Regions from separate parts of the Pseudomonas sp. LBUM1663 genome, predicted to be linked through region 3. Evidence: predicted binding sites of a transcription regulator. Region 3 holds the regulator's gene; each other region holds the start of a gene.
The links. Region 3 encodes FliA, which starts transcription of late flagellar genes. Its sites were predicted from a motif close to CTAAAGTTTNNNNNNNNNNNGCCGNTAA; they were not measured.
Positions count from the first base shown of each region.

Region 1: a site for FliA is predicted at 3,638-3,665, ahead of ACA075_RS01780 (methyl-accepting chemotaxis protein). Genes of this name have one in related genera too.
Region 2: a site for FliA is predicted at 2,574-2,601, ahead of ACA075_RS13895 (methyl-accepting chemotaxis protein). Genes of this name have one in related genera too.

Region 1 covers NZ_CP166792.1:380,910-386,974, forward strand. The annotation lists gene ACA075_RS01770 (amino acid ABC transporter permease) at 1-810, shown strand, start outside; gene ACA075_RS01775 (amino acid ABC transporter ATP-binding protein) at 803-1,537, shown strand; gene ACA075_RS01780 (methyl-accepting chemotaxis protein) at 1,680-3,596, opposite strand; gene ACA075_RS01785 (16S rRNA (uracil(1498)-N(3))-methyltransferase) at 3,886-4,593, opposite strand; gene tatC (twin-arginine translocase subunit TatC) at 4,590-5,396, opposite strand; gene tatB (Sec-independent protein translocase protein TatB) at 5,393-5,842, opposite strand; gene ACA075_RS01800 (twin-arginine translocase TatA/TatE family subunit) at 5,853-6,065, opposite strand, start outside.
Region 2 covers NZ_CP166792.1:3,016,683-3,022,747, forward strand. The annotation lists gene ACA075_RS13885 (AAA family ATPase) at 1-5, opposite strand, end outside; gene pnuC (nicotinamide riboside transporter PnuC) at 2-565, opposite strand; gene ACA075_RS13895 (methyl-accepting chemotaxis protein) at 812-2,446, opposite strand; gene ACA075_RS13900 (undecaprenyl-diphosphate phosphatase) at 2,736-3,566, shown strand; gene ACA075_RS13905 (DUF1294 domain-containing protein) at 3,563-3,994, shown strand; gene ACA075_RS13910 (MmcQ/YjbR family DNA-binding protein) at 3,991-4,350, opposite strand; gene ACA075_RS13915 (LysR substrate-binding domain-containing protein) at 4,347-5,255, opposite strand; gene ACA075_RS13920 (FMN-dependent NADH-azoreductase) at 5,385-5,996, shown strand.
Region 3 covers NZ_CP166792.1:1,808,191-1,814,255, forward strand. The annotation lists gene flhA (flagellar biosynthesis protein FlhA) at 1-1,787, shown strand, start outside; gene flhF (flagellar biosynthesis GTPase FlhF) at 1,799-3,133, shown strand; gene fleN (flagellar synthesis regulator FleN) at 3,250-4,080, shown strand; gene fliA (RNA polymerase sigma factor FliA) at 4,077-4,817, shown strand; gene ACA075_RS08125 (chemotaxis response regulator CheY) at 4,985-5,356, shown strand; gene ACA075_RS08130 (protein phosphatase CheZ) at 5,379-6,065, shown strand, end outside.

The DNA of each region.
Region 1 (6,065 bases), 1.4 Mb from region 3:
GAGTCCCAGCGCGCCGCCGACATCTCCACCGTCAGCGAACTGGTGCGCAAGGGCGATAAAGCCGAGGTCACCCTGCGCAATGACGCGGGTGACGAGCAGCGTGTGACCGTCGACGACAACAGCCTGCAAGTCGCCCAAGGCGATGACGTGGCAGAAGGTGACGTGATCGGCGTGACTCGCCATTGGGCCGCCGGACCGCTGATGTGGGGTCTCTGGACCACGTTGTGGTTGTCCGTGGTGTCTGGCGTGCTCGGGTTGCTGATCGGTCTCGCCACTGGCTTGTGTCGTCTATCGAACAACCCGACTTTGCGCGATCTCTCGACCATCTATGTCGAACTGGTGCGCGGTACACCGTTGCTGGTGCAGATCTTCATTTTCTACTTCTTCATCGGCACCGTGATGAACCTGTCTCGGGAGTTCGCCGGGGTCGCCGCGTTGTCGCTGTTCACCGGTGCCTATGTCGCTGAGATCATCCGTTCCGGCGTGCAGTCCATTGCCCGTGGCCAGAACGAAGCCGCCCGTTCTCTGGGCTTGAGCGCTGGCCAGTCGATGCGCCACGTGGTGCTGCCGCAAGCCTTGAAGCGGGTGCTGCCGCCGCTGGCCGGGCAGTTCATCAGTCTGGTCAAGGACACCTCGCTGGTGTCGGTGATCGCGATTACCGAGCTGCTGAAAAGCGGCCGTGAAGTCATCACCACCTCTTTTTCGCCGTTCGAAATATTGTTCTGCGTGGCTGGGTTGTACCTGTTGATCAACCTGCCGCTGTCGAAAATCGCCAGTCGGCTTGAGCGGAGGCTCGCGCAAAGTGATTGAAGTCCGCGATCTGGTAAAAGTCTTCGACACCCGTGGCCAGGTGGTGCGCGCGGTGGATAACGTCACCACGCACGTGGCGAAAGGCGAAGTGCTGGTGGTGATCGGCCCGTCCGGTTCCGGCAAGTCGACCTTCCTGCGCTGCCTCAACGGCCTGGAAGAATTCGACTCGGGTTCGGTGAGCATCGACGGCCTGCAACTGGCCGACCCGAAAACCGACGTGAACGCCTACCGCCGCGAAGTCGGCATGGTGTTCCAGCATTTCAACCTGTTCCCGCACATGACCGTGCTGGAAAACCTGTGCCTGGCGCAGAAAGTCGTGCGCAAGCGCGGCAAGAAGGAGCGCGAGGCCAAGGCCCTGGCGTTGCTGGAGAAGGTCGGCATTGCGCAGAAGGCCAACGAGTTTCCATCGCGCTTGTCCGGGGGGCAGCAACAACGTGTGGCGATTGCCCGGGCCTTGGCCATGGAACCCAAGGTCATGCTGTTCGATGAGCCGACGTCAGCGCTTGATCCGGAAATGGTCGGCGAAGTGCTGGACGTGATGAAAACCCTGGCCGTGGAAGGCATGACCATGGTCTGCGTCACCCATGAAATGGGCTTTGCCCGGGAAGTGGCGGACCGGGTGCTGTTCTTCGATCACGGCAAACTGCTGGAAGATGCCTCGCCGGCCGAGTTCTTTGATGCGCCGAAGGATCCGCGGGCGCAGGCATTCTTGCGGCAGGTTCTCTAACAGTAGCGCCTTGGGGGCCGCTAATCGCTAGCAGGCTAGCTCCCACAGTGGATTTGTGGTGTTCACACCAAACCCTGTGGGAGCCAGCCTGCTGGTGATTGCATCACCTCGGTCTCAAGCGGACCGAGGCATTCGCATCACCTCAAACCTTGAACCGCCCAACCAGCATCTGCAGATGCGTCCCCAACCGCGCCAGCTCGACGCTGGAGGCCGCGGTCTCTTCACTGGCCGCCGAGGTCTGCTCGGACACATCGCGCACGTTCAGCACGCTCCGGTTGATCTCCTCTGCCACCGCGGTTTGCTGCTCGGCAGCGGCGGCGATCTGCTGGTTCATCGACTGAATCGCCGACACGGTGCGGGTGATGCTTTCCAGTGAGCCACCGGCGCGGCGGGTCAGTTCCACGCTGCTGTCGGTCAGGCTGCGGCTGTTGTCCATGATGGTGGCTACTTGCTGGGTGCCGGTTTGCAGGCCGACGATCAGCTCTTCGATTTCCTCGGTGGACTTCTGGGTGCGCTGGGCCAGGCTGCGGACTTCATCGGCGACCACCGCAAAACCACGTCCGGCCTCACCGGCACGGGCTGCTTCAATCGCCGCGTTGAGCGCCAACAGGTTGGTTTGCTGAGCCACGGATTTGATCACGTCGAGCACGCTGCCGATCTTGTCACTCTCGCGTTTGAGGTCACCCATGGCGGCGGTGGAATTGCCGACTTCCAGGGCCAGGCGCTCAATCTGGGCGATGGCTTCGCCGACCACTTTGTCGCCTTCACGAGCCTGTTGGTCGGCGGCGACGGCAGCTTCGGAGGCTTCTTCGGCGTTACGCGCGACTTCCTGCACGGTGGCGGTCATCTCGTTCATTGCCGTAGCCACCTGGTCGGTCTCGACCTTCTGGCTGTTGACCCCGGCGCTGGTCTGCTCGGTGACGGCCGATAACTCTTCGGCGGCGCTGGCGATTTGCGTAACGCCATCGCTGATCCCACCGATCAGTTCGCGCAAGCCCAGGGTCATGCTCTGCATGGCGCGCTGGAGCTGGCCCAATTCATCGCGACGTTCGGAAACAAGGTTTTGCGTCAGGTCGCCAGCTGCCACACGCTCGGCCACTTTGAGGGTCTGGTTCAGCGGGATCACGATCTGGCGAGTGATTGCCCATGCCGCCAGCAAGCCAAACGCCAGGGCCAGAACAGTCGCCATCAGCAGCATGTTCTTGGCGTGCGCGGCGTCGGTGTCACGGACGATGGTTTGCGAAACGGTCAGTTTCTTGCTCACGTCGAGCAAGATATCGCCTTGCTCGGCCATACGCTTGAGCGCGGCGGCACTGGCCACTTGCGAGTCGCGGAACTGGCTGACGGCGGCGCGGTAGGCTTTGAGCGAATCGGTAGCCTGTTGCAGGTTGGCGATGTGCTGTTCCGGCAGTTTGGACGGCAGGCTTTCAAGGTTCTTCAGGGCGTTGTCGATGGCGTCCAGCGCCGGTTTCTCGGCCTCGGTCTTGCCGCTGTAGGTGTAGCCGCGCACCTGGAAGCGTGCCTGCTGAATCAGTTTGCTCAGATCGATCACGCTGTTGAAGTCGGCGACGCTGTCGCCTTGCAGCATGGATTTTTCGACCTCGGCGACGCGGGCCACCGCATTGTCGGCGGTCGCGCCCAGTTTGCTGCGGGCGTCTTCGCGGGTGGCGCCGGCCTGGGTCATTGCGATGAAGGCTTGTTTGTACTGGCTGACGGCGGCCAGTTGCTGGTCGATCATCGCCACGTCAGATGGCTGTTCGATCAATTTGCGCGCGGTTTGCAAACCGGCGTCGAGTTGGCTCAGCAGGTCGTTGACGGCGGCCGGGCCTTGTTCGCCCCGGCGCATTTCGTAGTCCAGACGGGCCAGACGCAGGTCTTTGGTCAGGTCGTTGAGGCTGGCAATGAACCCCAGCTTGTCGCCACGGCTCATCACGCCCGTCAGGCCGGTCCAGCCGGTGAAGGTGATCAGCAACGTCAGCAGCAGCACCAGACCGAAGCCGATCCCCAGTTTGCGATTGACGCTTACATTTCCCAGATTCTCGGCTAGCCAACGGTACATGCTGCTACTCCCTCGGACTACAAATTGGTTTTATGGGGTCTGTATCGGCAGGCGAGCACGAATCTGTAGGCGCAACGCGGTATTCAGGCGAGTAAACACCTGTGGTGTGGTAATGCAGTTCATTTAAGACAATCTTCAGTCAAGCAAGAATCTGTGGCGAGGGGATTTATCCCCGTTCGGCTGCGAAGCAGTCGTATATCCAGACTACTTTGTTTGTCTGGAAAGACGTTGGGGCCGCTTCGCTGCCCAACGGGGATAAATCCCCTCGCCACAGGGGACCGTGTTTGAGTTAGAACAGGCGGGCGAGCAGCGCGGTAACGGCGGTTTCGACGCGCAGGATGCGCTCGCCGAGTTGTACCGGTTGCAGACCGGACTTGGCCAGCAGGTCGATTTCGTAAGGGATCCAGCCACCCTCGGGGCCGATGGCCAGGGTCACCGGTTCATCCAGGCCGCGGGGGCAGGGCGGGTAATTGCCCGGGTGACCCACCAGGCCGAGCGTACCTTCGGAAATGGCCGGCAGTCGATCTTCGACGAACGGTTTGAAGCGCTTTTCGATGACGATTTCCGGCAGCACGCTGTCCCTGGCCTGTTCCAGGCCGAGGATCAATTGCTCACGAATGGCTTCTGGCTCCAGAAACGGCGTTTGCCAGAAGCTCTTCTCGACGCGATAGCTGTTCACCAGAATGATTCGTGGCACACCCATAGCCGCCACGGTCTGAAACACCCTGCGCAGCATTTTCGGCCGTGGCAGGGCCAATACCAGTGTCAGTGGCAGCTTGGCCGGTGGTGGCTGGTCAAGGGTGACGCGCAGTTCGGCTTCATCAGCGTCCAGTCGCAGCACTTCGGCCGCACCCATAAGGCCGCCGATACGCCCGATGCGCATGCTGTCACCCACTTCGCAACGGTGGACTTCCTGCATGTGCGTCAACCGGCGATCACGCAGGATCACCCGGTCGGCCGCAATGAAGTCGGCCTCTTCGAGGAGCAGCAGGTTCACGGCTGGGTCGCTGGCGGCTGGTCGTTGTGATCGTCTGCAGGCTGGTTGTCCGGCTGATCGTCTGGATGGTCGCCGCGCTTGCTGATCAGACCACCGAACAGGATGCCGATCTCGAACAGCAGCCACATCGGTACAGCCAACAGCGTCTGCGAGAAGATGTCCGGCGGTGTCAGGATCATGCCGACCACGAAGCAGCCGATGATCACGTAGGGGCGGATTTTCTTCAGGTATTTGACGTCGACCACGCCGATCCATACCAGCAGCACCACGGCCACCGGGATCTCGAACGCCACGCCGAAGGCGAAGAACAGCGTCATGACGAAGTCGAGGTAGCTGCTGATGTCGGTCATCATTTCCACGCCGGCCGGGGTGGCGGCGGCGAAGAATTTGAAAATCAGCGGGAACACCAGGTAATAGGCGAACGCCATGCCGGCGTAGAACAGCATGATGCTGGACACCAGCAACGGCACGGCGATGCGCTTCTCATGCTTGTACAGGCCCGGTGCGATGAAGCCCCAGATCTGATGCAGGATCACCGGGATCGCCAGGAACAGCGAGACCATCATGGTCAGCTTCAGTGGCGTCAGGAACGGCGACGACACGTCGGTGGCGATCATCGTCGCGCCCACCGGCAGGTACTGACGCAGCGGCGTCGAGACGAAGGTGTAGATCTGCTGGGTGAACGCGAACAACCCGGCGAAGATGATGAAGATCGCCGCTACGCAACGCAGCAGGCGGGTACGCAACTCGGTGAGGTGCGAAACCAGCGGCATGTGCTGGTCGTTTTCAGGAAGATCGCTCATGGGGCTCGCGGCGGCAGTGTTGGGTCATGAGGGGCCGGCGCAACAGGCGCAGCCGCAGGCGTGGCAGGTTCAACCGGTGGCGTTGCAACAACGGGCGCAGGTGCTACAGCGGCGACAGCAGGTGCTGGCTCGGAGGCGGGGGCATGAATCGTTTGCTCCGCGACCGGTTCAACAGGCTGAACGGGCGTGGCCTCCTGCTGGGTCGGCGTGAAAATCTTCCGCGCCTCCTGTTCCAGCGACAGGATGTGCTCGTTGTGCAGTTGCCGACGAATCTCGTCGGCACCGATTTCACGTTCAACTTCCTGTTTGATCGCGTTGAAGCTGCGCTTCAGACGACCGACCCACAGGCCGGCGGTGCGCGCAGCACCCGGCAGGCGCTCGGGGCCCAGCACCAGCAGGGCGACGAGGCCGACGAGCAGCAGTTCAGAGAAGCTGATACCAAACATTAGTCAGTGCTCACACGTCTTTGCGGATCGGCTCTTCGACTTTTTGCGCCTGCACGTCAATGGTGTGCGGCTGGTTCACGGACTGAGTGGTCTGTGGCTGAACAGGTGGAACCGGTTGCGCCGGGGTAACGGTAGGGTCGGCCGGTTTTTCGTCATCGTTCATGGCTTTCTTGAAACCCTTGATCGACTCGCCCACGTCAGTGCCGAGGTTCTTCAGTTTCTT
Region 2 (6,065 bases), 1.2 Mb from region 3:
TTCATGCGCGCAAGGCCGGGTCGGCGCGCCATTCGCGCCAACCTTGAACGGCCAGCAGCAGGAACAGTGCATAGAGTGCGGCGGTCAAGTACATGTCTTTATAGATGAACAGCCCGACGAAAATCACATCGACGGCGATCCACAACGGCCAGCATTGCACGCGCTTTTGCGCCATCCATAGTTGCGCCACCAGACTGAACCCGGTCAGCGCAGCGTCAAGCCAGGGCTGCGCGGCATCTGTCCAGTGCGCCATGGCGGCGCCCAGCAGCAGACTGCCGATGGCGCCGGCCGCAAGGCCGATGGCGATCGATTTCCCCTCAAGCCGGCTGACCTGCCGGCCGGTATTCGCCTCACCCGCGCGGGTCCATTGCCACCAGCCGTAGAGCTGCAACGCGGCGTAGATCACTTGCAGGAGCATGTCCGAATACAGCTTCACTTCAAAAAAGATCCAGCTGTAAAGCAGCACCATGACCAGGCCGATCGGCCAGCACCAGGGGTTCTGTTTGACCGTCAACCAGACGGCAATCACGCCGAGGGTGGCAGCAAACAGTTCAAGGCCGGACATGGGGGTTCCTTGGGGAAACGAAAGAGGGGGGCGGATTGTACCCAGAGGCAAGGCAAGGTGCGACCGGAGGCTGGAGTTTGAAACATCATTGCGGCGAGGGAGCTTGCTCTCGCTCGGCTGCGAAGCAGTCGTAAAGGCACTATCGCGGTTTATCTGAAAAAACGGGATTGCCTATTTCAGGGCCGCTTCGCGGCCCAGCGGGAGCAAGCTCCCTCGCCACAGGGGATGTGTTCGCCTTGCAGGTTTTTACACGCGGAACTGTTTGAGCAGGCCGTTCAACTGCTCGCTCAAATCCTTGAGCCGCACACTGGCCACACTCGACTGCTCCGCCGCCAGCGCAGTGCTGTGGGACAACCCCGCGGCCTGGGTGACGTTCTGATTGATGTCTTCCACCACATGGGCTTGCTGCAGGGTCGCGCTGGCGATCGATGCATTCAGCCCGTTGAGGTTGCGCAGCGCCTGGCCGATTGCATTCAGGCTGGCACCGGCCAGACCGGCCTGTTCGATGGTCAGTTGCGAAGCTCGGCTGCTGTCGCCGATCACTTTCACCGCCGCTTCGGAGTGAGTCTGCAGGCGTTCGATCATCGACTGGATCTCCGCCGTGGACTTCTGGGTGCGCTGGGCCAACAGGCGCACTTCATCGGCCACCACCGCAAAGCCTCGGCCTTGCTCACCGGCGCGGGCAGCCTCGATGGCCGCGTTGAGCGCCAGCAGGTTGGTTTGCTCGGCGATGGAACGGATCACCTCCAGCACGCTGCCAATCTGGGTGCTTTCAGCGGCCAGGGTGCGAATCACTTCCACGGCTTGATCGATGGTGCCGGACAGTTTGTCGATCTGCTGCAAGCTGCCATCAATGTTGATCTGCCCCTGCTGCGCCTGGGATTCGGCATCGCGCATTTCGCTGGCCGCATGCTCGGCATTCTTGGCCACGTCCTGCACACCGTAAGTCACTTCGTTGATCGCCGTCGCCACCAACTCCATCTGCTGAGACTGTTGTTGACTGCGTTGCTGGGCCTGGGCGGCATCGTTGCCCAGCTCGCTGGACGACTGGCCCAGGGCGCTGGCGGATATTTGCAGCTCGCTGATCACCCCTCGCAGTTTGGCGGTAAAGGCATTGAAGTGCCGTGCCAGCTGCGTGACTTCATCCTGGCCACGGGTGTCGAGGCTGCGGGTCAGGTCGCTTTCACCGCTGGCGATATTGGCCATGGCGTTCACCGTGTCCTGAAGCGGGCGCACGATGCTGCGAGCGATCATGATCACCAGCAACGCCATGATCAGCGCAATCACCAGGCCGAGGAACGAAGCCTTCCAGACTTGGCCGTAGAACTCGGCCTGCATGTCGTCGATGTACACGCCCGAGCCGATCACCCAGCCCCAAGGCTCGAACAATTTGACGTAGGAGGTTTTCCCGACCGGGTCGCTGGCGCCCGGTTTAGGCCAGCGGTAGTTGACCGTGCCGGCGCCCTTGGCCTTGGCGACGGCCACCATTTCGTTGAACAGCGCAAAACCGTCCGGGTCGCGGATTGCCGAGAGGTTCTGCCCATCGAGTTTAGGGTTGGCCGGGTGCATCACCATCACCGGCGTCAAGTCGTTGATCCAGAAATAGTCGTTCTGGTCATAGCGCAGCCCGCGCACAGCGGTCAGTGCCTGCTTCTGCGCGGCATCGCGGGTGAGCGTGCCGGCGGTTTCCAGGCCGTGGTAGTAAGTCAGAATGCCGCTGGCGGTTTGCACCACGTGCTGGGTTTTCTGGGCTTTTGCCTGGTACAGGTCGCTATGGATCTGCTTGAGCATCAACACGCCCAAGGTCAATAACATCAACACCGAAACAATCAAGATGAGCCACAAGCGTCGGCTGATCGACACACTGCGCAAGCTGTTCATAACGCTGTCACTCCGATTTCTTCTTCTTGTAATAAACGATTGCCAGCATCCAACCACGCTTTGCCGGTCGGGCATATGCGACCCAAGTCTCATTACGCAGCAGCGTTATCAGGGCTTGTCTGATAGGATTTCGGCCCCGCGCGGAAAAACCTGAATCCAAGTTGATTTTTCACGGAATTTTTACGGTTTCGTCTGGATCCTTTGTGCGCGGGACTTCGGCTACGCTTGGCGCAGTGAACGACTAAAAAACTAACGGGGCATGCCTTGGCGCATCGCCTTTGGGGGATTGATGGATCTTTGGACCGCCTTTCAGGCATTGATTCTTGGGGTTGTAGAGGGGCTGACGGAGTTTTTGCCCATTTCCAGTACCGGTCACCAGATCATTGTGGCTGACTTGCTCAACTTCGGTGGCGAACGCGCCATGGCCTTCAACATCATTATCCAGCTCGGGGCGATCCTGGCAGTGGTGTGGGAATTTCGCCGCAAGATTTTCGACGTGGTTGTCGGCTTGCCAACGCAACCAAGTGCCCGGCGCTTTACCGCAAACCTGTTGATCGCTTTCCTGCCTGCCGTGGTGTTAGGGGTGATTTTTGCCGATCTGATCCACGAATACCTGTTCAACCCGATCACCGTGGCCACGGCCTTGGTCGTGGGTGGGGTCGTGATGTTGTGGGCGGAACAGCGCCAGCATGAAGTACACGCTGAAACCGTCGACGACATCACCTGGAAAGACGCCTTGAAAGTCGGCTTCGCCCAGTGCCTGGCGATGATTCCCGGGACCTCGCGTTCCGGCTCGACCATCATTGGCGGCTTGCTGTTCGGGCTGTCGCGCAAAACCGCGACCGAGTTCTCGTTCTTCCTGGCGATGCCGACCATGGTCGGCGCAGCGGTTTACTCGGGCTACAAGTACCGCCACCTGTTTGTCCCGGCTGACTTCCCGGTGTTCGCGATCGGCTTCGTCACAGCGTTCATCTTCGCGATGATTGCGGTCCGGGGCTTGCTCAAGTTCATCGCCAGCCACAGCTACGCAGCGTTCGCCTGGTACCGCATTGTGTTCGGTCTGCTCATCCTGGCGACCTGGCAGTTCGGTTGGGTCGATTGGGCCGCTGCACGCCCATGAATGACTCCAGCGCGCGCAACAACCCCGGACGCAGGTCCGGGGGAGAGAAGATCCAGCGTCCACGCCTGAAATTGCTGGTGCTGGCGATCCTCTGCGCGCTGCCGCTGTTCGGCTCGGTTTCGTTGTGGGTGCGCGGGGTTTCACTGATCCCACTGGCGGCCTACGGCCTCGTCAGCGTGCTGGCGTTCTTCCTTTACTGGAGCGACAAGCGCAAGGCGCGCGCCGACAGCTGGCGGACACCGGAGAACGTGTTGCACGCGGTGGAGCTGGCGGGTGGTTGGCCGGGGGCCTTGCTGGCCCAGCAAGTGTTTCGGCACAAGACTCGCAAGGTCTCGTTCCAGCTGGTGTTCTGGCTCATTGTGCTGATGCATCAGGTGTTCTGGATCGACCAGCTGTTCCTCGGCGCCCACCTATTTGCGCTGTTTTAAAGCAGCAGGCTAACCTGGGTGCGCTTGGGCAGCTTGCTCACCACCAATTGGTGGGAGCGCTGCAATAACCCTTGCAGCTCTTCGCGACCCAGCGGGTAGGGCGTTTGCATGATGATCCACTGGGCCCGCGCCAGGTACGGCGCCGGGTGAATGCCCGGGCGGTCGCAATGCCCGAGGAACAGGTCCTTGTCGACTTTGAAGGCCAGGGAATCGCCGCGCAGATTCTGCAAGGCGAACATCTTGTTCCCGGCAATCGAAAACACCCGAACGCCTCCCCACTTGTAGTCTTCCCGCGCACCGGGCAGCGCGAGACAGAATTGCGCGACGTCCTCTTCGCTCATGCGTCCAGCCTTCATATCAATCGGTCCCCACAGGCATTGAATGATTCGATCAAATGGTCGAGCCAGGCCCGCACGGCCGGCATCACCCCGCGCCGATGAGGGTAGACCGCTTGCAGCCAGCCGCCAGGCAATGACCAGTCGGGCAGCAACTGCACCAGCGACCCATTTTCGAGTTCCTGTTCGCAATACATCATCGGCAGCATGGTGAACCCCTGGCCGGCGAGCGTGCAGGCCTTGCGCACGATGAAATCGTCGATGCCCAATCGCGCTTCCAGGCTCAAGTCGTAGCTTTTGCCCTGCTGATCGAGCATGCGGATGTGCACCATGCGGTCAGCTTCCAGCGCGCCGAGCACCGGCAGGGTTTTCAAGTCTTCGGGGTGATTGATATCGCGTCCGTGCAGGAAGGCCGGGCTGGCGACCATCGCCATCTGTGCCTGGCGCAAGCGGCGGGTCACCAGCAGCGGATCTTCATCGCCCAACTCCCGGACCCGCAGCGCGACATCGACGCCTTCGGTCACCAGGTCGACCCGACGATTGAGCAACATGACTTCCAGTTGCACCTGGGGATGCTTTTCGAGGAATCGGCTGATCACCGTCGGCAGCATTTCGTGGGCCAGCCCGACGGGGCACGACACCCGCAAGCGTCCCCGAGGTTCGCTGGACATACTGGCCACGGCTTCATCGGCCATTTCGGCTTCCAGCAGCATCGCCTGACAGTGCCGCAGGTAACGTTCGCCCACCGCCGTCAACTTCAGCTGTCGAGTGGTACGTTGCAGCAGCCGCGCGCCGAGGCGTTCTTCCAGCTCGGCAATGCGTCGCGACAACCGGGATTTGGGAATCCCCAGCAAACGCCCGGCGGCAGCGAATCCGCCGGCTTCGACCACCTTGGCAAAATAGTAGAGGTCGTTGAGGTCTTGCATGATTGAAATCCGATTGTTCTATCAGTGGGACGAACTATCGCATTGTTGCGGGCTAATCAGCTATTGGTTTCATCTGTAGGATCCTCCCCATCAGATCGCCCGGTGGCGATCCTCACCTGGAGATCCCTTATGAAACTGTTGCATATCGATTCGAGCATTCTTGGTGACAACTCGGCTTCCCGTCTGCTGAGCAGCGAAGTCGTCAAAGCCTGGCAAGCAGCCGAGCCAACCGCCGTAGTGACCTACCGTGACCTGGCCGCCGATGCCATCAGCCATTTCTCCGCCACCACCCTGGTTGCTGCCGGCACCACCGCTGAACTGCGCAACGCCGCGCAACAGCACGAAGCCGAACTGAGCGCCACCACCCTGGCCGAATTCCTCGCGGCCGACGCCGTTGTTATTGCAGCGCCGATGTACAACTTCACCATTCCGACCCAACTCAAGGCCTGGATCGACCGCATTGCCGTTGCCGGTCAGACCTTCCGTTACACCGAAGCCGGTCCAGAAGGCCTGTGCGGTGGCAAGAAAGTGGTGATCGTCTCCACTTCCGGCGGTCTGCATGCCGGTCAGGCGACTGGCGTTGCCCACGAAGAGTACTTGAAGGTGCTGTTCGGCTTCATCGGCATCACCGACATTGAGTTTGTTCGCGCCCACGGCCTGGCCTACGGTGACGAAGTGCGCACCAAAGCCATGAGCGACGCTCACACGCAAATCAGCGAGCAACTGTTCGCCGCTGCGTAAGACTTGCGTAAAGAGTTCAAACAGCTCAGGCACCACCCAAAAAACTCTGTATTCTGATCACGCAAGTGC
Region 3 (6,065 bases):
GCGAGGTGGTGATCGGCGGTAACTACGTGGTCGGTATCGTCGTCTTCGCGATTTTGATGATCATCAACTTCGTCGTGGTGACCAAAGGTGCCGGGCGGATTTCCGAGGTGAGCGCACGTTTCACCCTCGATGCGATGCCCGGCAAACAAATGGCGATCGACGCCGACTTGAACGCCGGCCTGATCGACCAGAATCAGGCCAAACTGCGCCGCATGGAAGTCGCCCAGGAAGCCGAGTTCTACGGCTCCATGGACGGTGCCAGCAAATTCGTGCGCGGTGACGCCATCGCCGGCCTGCTGATTCTGTTCATCAACCTGATCGGCGGTATGGCGGTCGGTATCTTCCAGCACGGCATGACCTTTGGTGATGCCGGCCGGGTGTACGCCTTGCTGACCATCGGTGACGGTTTGGTGGCGCAATTGCCATCACTGCTGTTGTCGACAGCGGCGGCAATCATGGTGACCCGTGCTTCCGGTTCGGAAGACATGGGCAAGCAGATCAATCGCCAGATGTTCGCCTCGCCGAAAGCGTTGGCCGTGGCGGCGGGTTTGATGGCAGTGATGGGCCTGGTGCCCGGCATGCCGCACTTCTCCTTTCTGACCATGGCCGCACTGGCGGCCGGTGGCGCATACCTGTTCTGGAAGAAGCAGAACGTGGTCAAGGTTCAGGCCCTGCAGGAGGTCAAGCGTCAACAGGAGCTGCTGCCATCGCCGGCTCGCGCCATGGAAACCAAGGAGCTGGGCTGGGACGACGTGACGCCGATCGACATGATCGGGCTGGAAGTCGGCTATCGCCTGATTCCGCTGGTGGATCGCAACCAGGGTGGTCAGTTGCTGGCGCGGATCAAGGGCGTGCGCAAGAAGCTGTCCCAGGACCTGGGCTTCCTGATGCCGACTGTGCACATTCGTGACAACCTCGACCTGGCGCCGAGTGCTTACCGCCTGACCCTGATGGGCGTGATCCTGGCCGAAGCCGAGATTTACCCGGATCGCGAACTGGCGATCAACCCGGGGCAGGTCTACGGCACGCTCAACGGCATAACCGCCAAAGATCCGGCTTTTGGCCTTGAGGCGGTCTGGATCGAAATCAGCCAGCGTGCCCAGGCACAATCGCTGGGTTACACCGTGGTCGACGCCAGTACGGTCGTGGCAACGCACTTGAACCAGATTCTGTACAAGCACTCCAGCGAACTGATCGGTCACGAAGAAGTCCAGCAACTCATGCAATTGCTGGCCAAAAGCTCGCCCAAGCTGGCTGAAGAGCTGGTGCCGGGTGTGGTCTCGCTGTCGCAGCTGCTCAAGGTGCTTCAAGCGTTGTTGGCCGAACAGGTGCCGGTGCGGGACATTCGCAGCATCGCCGAGGCCATCGCCAACAATGCTGCCAAGAGTCAAGATACTGCCGCTTTGGTGGCCGCGGTGCGCGTCGGCGTATCCCGCGCAATCGTCCAAAGCATTGTAGGGACTGACTCCGAGCTACCAGTTATCACTCTGGAGCCAAGGTTGGAACAAATATTGCTCAATAGTCTTCAGAAGGCAGGACAAGGCTCGGAAGAGGGTGTTCTGCTGGAGCCAAGCATGGCTGAGAAACTGCAACGCTCGTTGATCGATGCGGCGCAGCGTCAGGAAATGCAAGGTCAACCGGTGATTCTGCTGGTAGCCGGTCCGGTTCGCGCAATGCTTTCGCGATTCGGCCGACTGGCAGTCCCGGGTTTGCATGTGTTGGCTTACCAGGAAATTCCTGACAACAAGCAAGTGACCATCGTTGCGACAGTAGGGCCCAACGGCTGAGGTAGTGGTTTATGCAAGTTAAGCGTTTTTTCGCCGCCGATATGCGTCAGGCCATGAAACTGGTTCGTGATGAGCTGGGCGCTGATGCCGCCATTATTGGCAATCGCCGGATCGCCGGTGGTGTCGAGCTGACGGCTGCCCTGGATTACAAATTGTCGGCGCTGGCCCCCCGTGTTCCGAACATGGAACTCGAGGATGAGCTGCGCAAGACCCAGTCGCGGATCGTCACCGCCCAGGCCGAATTGAGCCTGCGTGGCGACGGCGAAACCGAAGGCGACAAGACCACCAATCGCCAATTGTTCGCCGGCCTGCCGTTGACCGCCGCCGAGCCGCTGATCGAGCCGACGTATGCCGAACCTCGTCGCTCGGCACCAGCCCCGGCACCTGCCGCTGGCGGCGTCGATCCACGGGCGTTCGATTCGATGCGTTTCGAACTCAACAGCCTGCGCGAATTGATGGAAGTACAACTCGGCTCCCTGGCCTGGAATCAGCTGCAAGGCAGCCGTCCAGCCCAGGCCAATCTTTGGCGTCGCCTGCAACGCATCGGCCTGTCCGGTCCGTTGTCCCGCGACTTGCTGGCGATGATTGCCGACATTGACGAACCCCGTCAGGCCTGGCGCATGTTGCTGGCGCACCTGGCGCGGATGATTGCCACACCGGAAGTCGAGCCACTGGAAGAGGGCGGCGTGATTGCCATGGTCGGCCCTGCCGGCATGGGCAAGACCACCACCCTGGCCAAGCTCGCGGCCCGCTACGTGCTTAAATACGGCGCGCAAAACATCGCGCTGGTGAGCATGGACAGCTACCGTATCGGTGCTCAGGAACAATTGAAGACCCTGGGCCGGATTCTCAACGTGTCGGTAACCCACGTCGATCCGGGCCAATCGCTGGTGCAGGCGCTGGAGCCGTTGCTGCGCAAACGCGTTGTGCTGATCGATACCGCCGGCCTCCAGGCCAGCGACCCGGCCCTGCGCATGCAGCTCGAAAGCCTGGCCGGACGTGGCATCAAGTCAAAAAATTATCTGGTTTTGGCAACCACCAGCCAGAAACAGGTTCTAACTGCCGCTTATCACAGTTACAAGCGCTGCGGGCTCGCTGGCTGCATCCTGACTAAACTGGATGAAACGGCAAGTCTGGGCGAGGTGTTGAGCCTGGCGATCAGTCATGAATTGCCGGTGGCCTACCTGACCGATGGCCCGCGTATTCCGGATGATTTACATCTGCCGCGTCGTCATCAGTTGGTCAGTCGCGCCGTAAGCGTTCAAATGCAAGAAGAACCCAGCGAAGAAGCCATGGCTGACATGTTCGCTGATATCTACCACAGCCCGACCAAGCAGGTTGGCTGAGGTACTAATGAACAGTTTTTGTACCTACATCGATGGTCTGCCATGCATTGTTCAGTTATTGAGCGCGCAGCCAGTAATGTGGCCTCCGTCTATGCAAGACAAGGTAAAGAAATAACATGGGCAGCATGCATCCCGTACAGGTGATCGCGGTGACCGGCGGCAAAGGTGGCGTCGGGAAGACTAACGTGTCAGTGAACTTGTCCCTGGCTCTAGCTGAGCTCGGCCGGCGCGTCATGCTGCTGGACGCCGATCTGGGGCTGGCGAACGTCGACGTCCTGTTGGGGCTGACACCCAAACGTACCCTGGCCGACGTGATCGAAGGCCGCTGTGAGCTGCGCGACGTTCTGTTGCAGGGCCCTGGCGGTATTCGCATCGTTCCGGCCGCGTCCGGCACTCAGAGCATGGTTCATCTGAGCCCGGCCCAGCACGCCGGTCTGATTCAGGCCTTCAGTGATATCGGCGACAACCTCGACGTATTGGTGATCGACACCGCTGCGGGTATTGGTGACTCAGTAGTCAGTTTCGTTCGCGCAGCGCAAGAAGTCTTGCTGGTGGTGTGCGACGAGCCGACCTCGATCACCGATGCCTATGCGCTGATCAAACTGCTGAACCGCGATTACGGCATGAACCGCTTCCGCGTCCTGGCCAACATGGCCCAGAGCCCGCAGGAAGGCCGCAACCTGTTCGCCAAGTTGACCAAGGTCACGGACCGCTTCCTCGACGTCGCCCTACAATACGTAGGCGCGGTGCCATACGACGAAAGCGTGCGCAAGGCCGTGCAGAAACAGCGCGCCGTCTACGAAGCTTTCCCGCGGTCCAAGTGCGCCCTGGCGTTCAAGGCGATCGCGCAGAAGGTCGACACCTGGCCGCTGCCTGCCAATCCGCGTGGGCACCTGGAGTTTTTCGTCGAGCGCCTCGTGCAACAGACCGCAGGACCCGTCCTATGACAGCCAGTGGCTACAACCTCTACAAGAAGTCGGCACGTGACGCGCAGTACGAGCTGATCGAGCGTTACGCGCCACTGGTCAAACGCATTGCTTACCACTTGCTGGCCCGTCTGCCGGCCAGTGTCCAGGTTGAAGACCTGATCCAGGCCGGGATGATCGGCCTGCTTGAAGTATCGACCAAATATGACGCCAGCAAAGGCGCGAGTTTCGAGACCTACGCGGGCATTCGAATCCGCGGCGCGATGCTCGATGAAGTACGCAAGGGGGACTGGGCGCCACGTTCGGTTCACCGCAATACCCGCATGGTCAGCGACGCAATTCGCTCGATTGAAGCTAAAACCGGTCGTGACGCTAAAGATCATGAGGTTGCGGCCGAACTCCAATTGAGTCTCGACGATTATTACGGGATTTTGAACGACACCCTGGGCAGCCGGTTATTCAGTTTCGACGATCTGTTGCAGGACGGCGAACACGAAGGGCTGCACGAGGATGGCGCGAGTGCACATCTGGAGCCGTCACGCGATCTGGAAGATGAACGCTTCCAGGCCGCGCTGGCGGACGCGATTGCCAATTTGCCGGAGCGTGAGCGACTGGTGTTGGCGCTGTACTACGACGAAGAGCTGAACCTCAAGGAAATCGGTGAGGTCCTGGGGGTCAGCGAATCGCGGGTCAGCCAGTTACATAGCCAGTGCGCGGCCCGTTTGCGGGGGCGTTTGGGGGAGTGGCGAGCGCGCTGAAGGCAGTGTGGGGACACTGCGAACGAGGCCGGTGGGGTGTTGAACTGCACCGGTCGCGATCTGTTGTGCTCCAGACAGTCATCGAGTGCATTGCCGGATTGATTGAAATGGCGCGTCCAGGTGCTGGGCGCGTTTAAGACTGCTTGGAGGTCGAATTGGACAAGAACATGAAAATCCTCATCGTTGATGACTTCTCAACGATGCGGCGGATCATAAAAAACCTGTTGCGTGACCTTGGGTTCACCAACACGGTCGAGGCCGACGATGGCACTACTGCCATTCCGGTTCTCAACAGCGGGAGCATCGACTTTCTGGTAACGGACTGGAACATGCCTGGCATGACCGGTATCGATCTGCTGCGTCACGTGCGCGCCGATGAAAAGCTCAAGCACCTGCCGGTTTTGATGGTGACTGCCGAAGCCAAGCGCGAACAGATTATCGAAGCGGCCCAGGCCGGTGTTAACGGCTATGTGGTCAAACCCTTCACGGCCCAGGCGTTGAAAGAAAAAATCGAGAAGATTTTCGAACGCATCGGTTGATCCACTGCGCCACGGGGGAGCTATGGAGCATAAAGAATCTTCACTGGGCGATTTTGAATCGACCCTGAAAAAACATGCCCGCGAACTGGTCGACAGCCTTGAAAAAGGCAAGTTCGGCGACGCTGTGCAACTTATCCATGAGCTCAATCAGACCCGTGACCGCGGCCTGTATCAGGAAGTGGGCAAGCTCACTCGCGAGCTGCATAGCGCGATCGTGAATTTCCAGATTGACCCGAACATGCCGCAAGCCGAGGAAGTGTCGCAGATCACGGACGCCACCGAGCGTCTGGGGTATGTGGTCAAGCTGACCGAAGCAGCCGCCAATCGCACCATGGACCTGGTGGAAAACGCCACGCCGCTGGTCAACAGCCTGAGTGAACAAGCCCAGGCGTTGAGCACGGATTGGGGGCGGTTCATGCGTCGCGAAGTCGGGGCTGAAGAGTTCCGCGAACTGGCCCGGCGCGTCGACGGTTTCCTGACACGCAGCAGCGAAGACAATCGCACAGTGTCCAGCAACCTCAATGACATTCTGCTGGCTCAGGATTACCAGGACCTAACCGGTCAGGTGATCAAGCGCGTGACCCAGTTGGTCACCGAAGTTGAAAGCAACCTGCTCAAGCTCGTGCTCATGGCCAGTCAGGTAGACCGCTTTGCGGGTATCGAACATGACCGTGATGCGATGCTGGCTGAAAAAGATCCGCAAAAACAT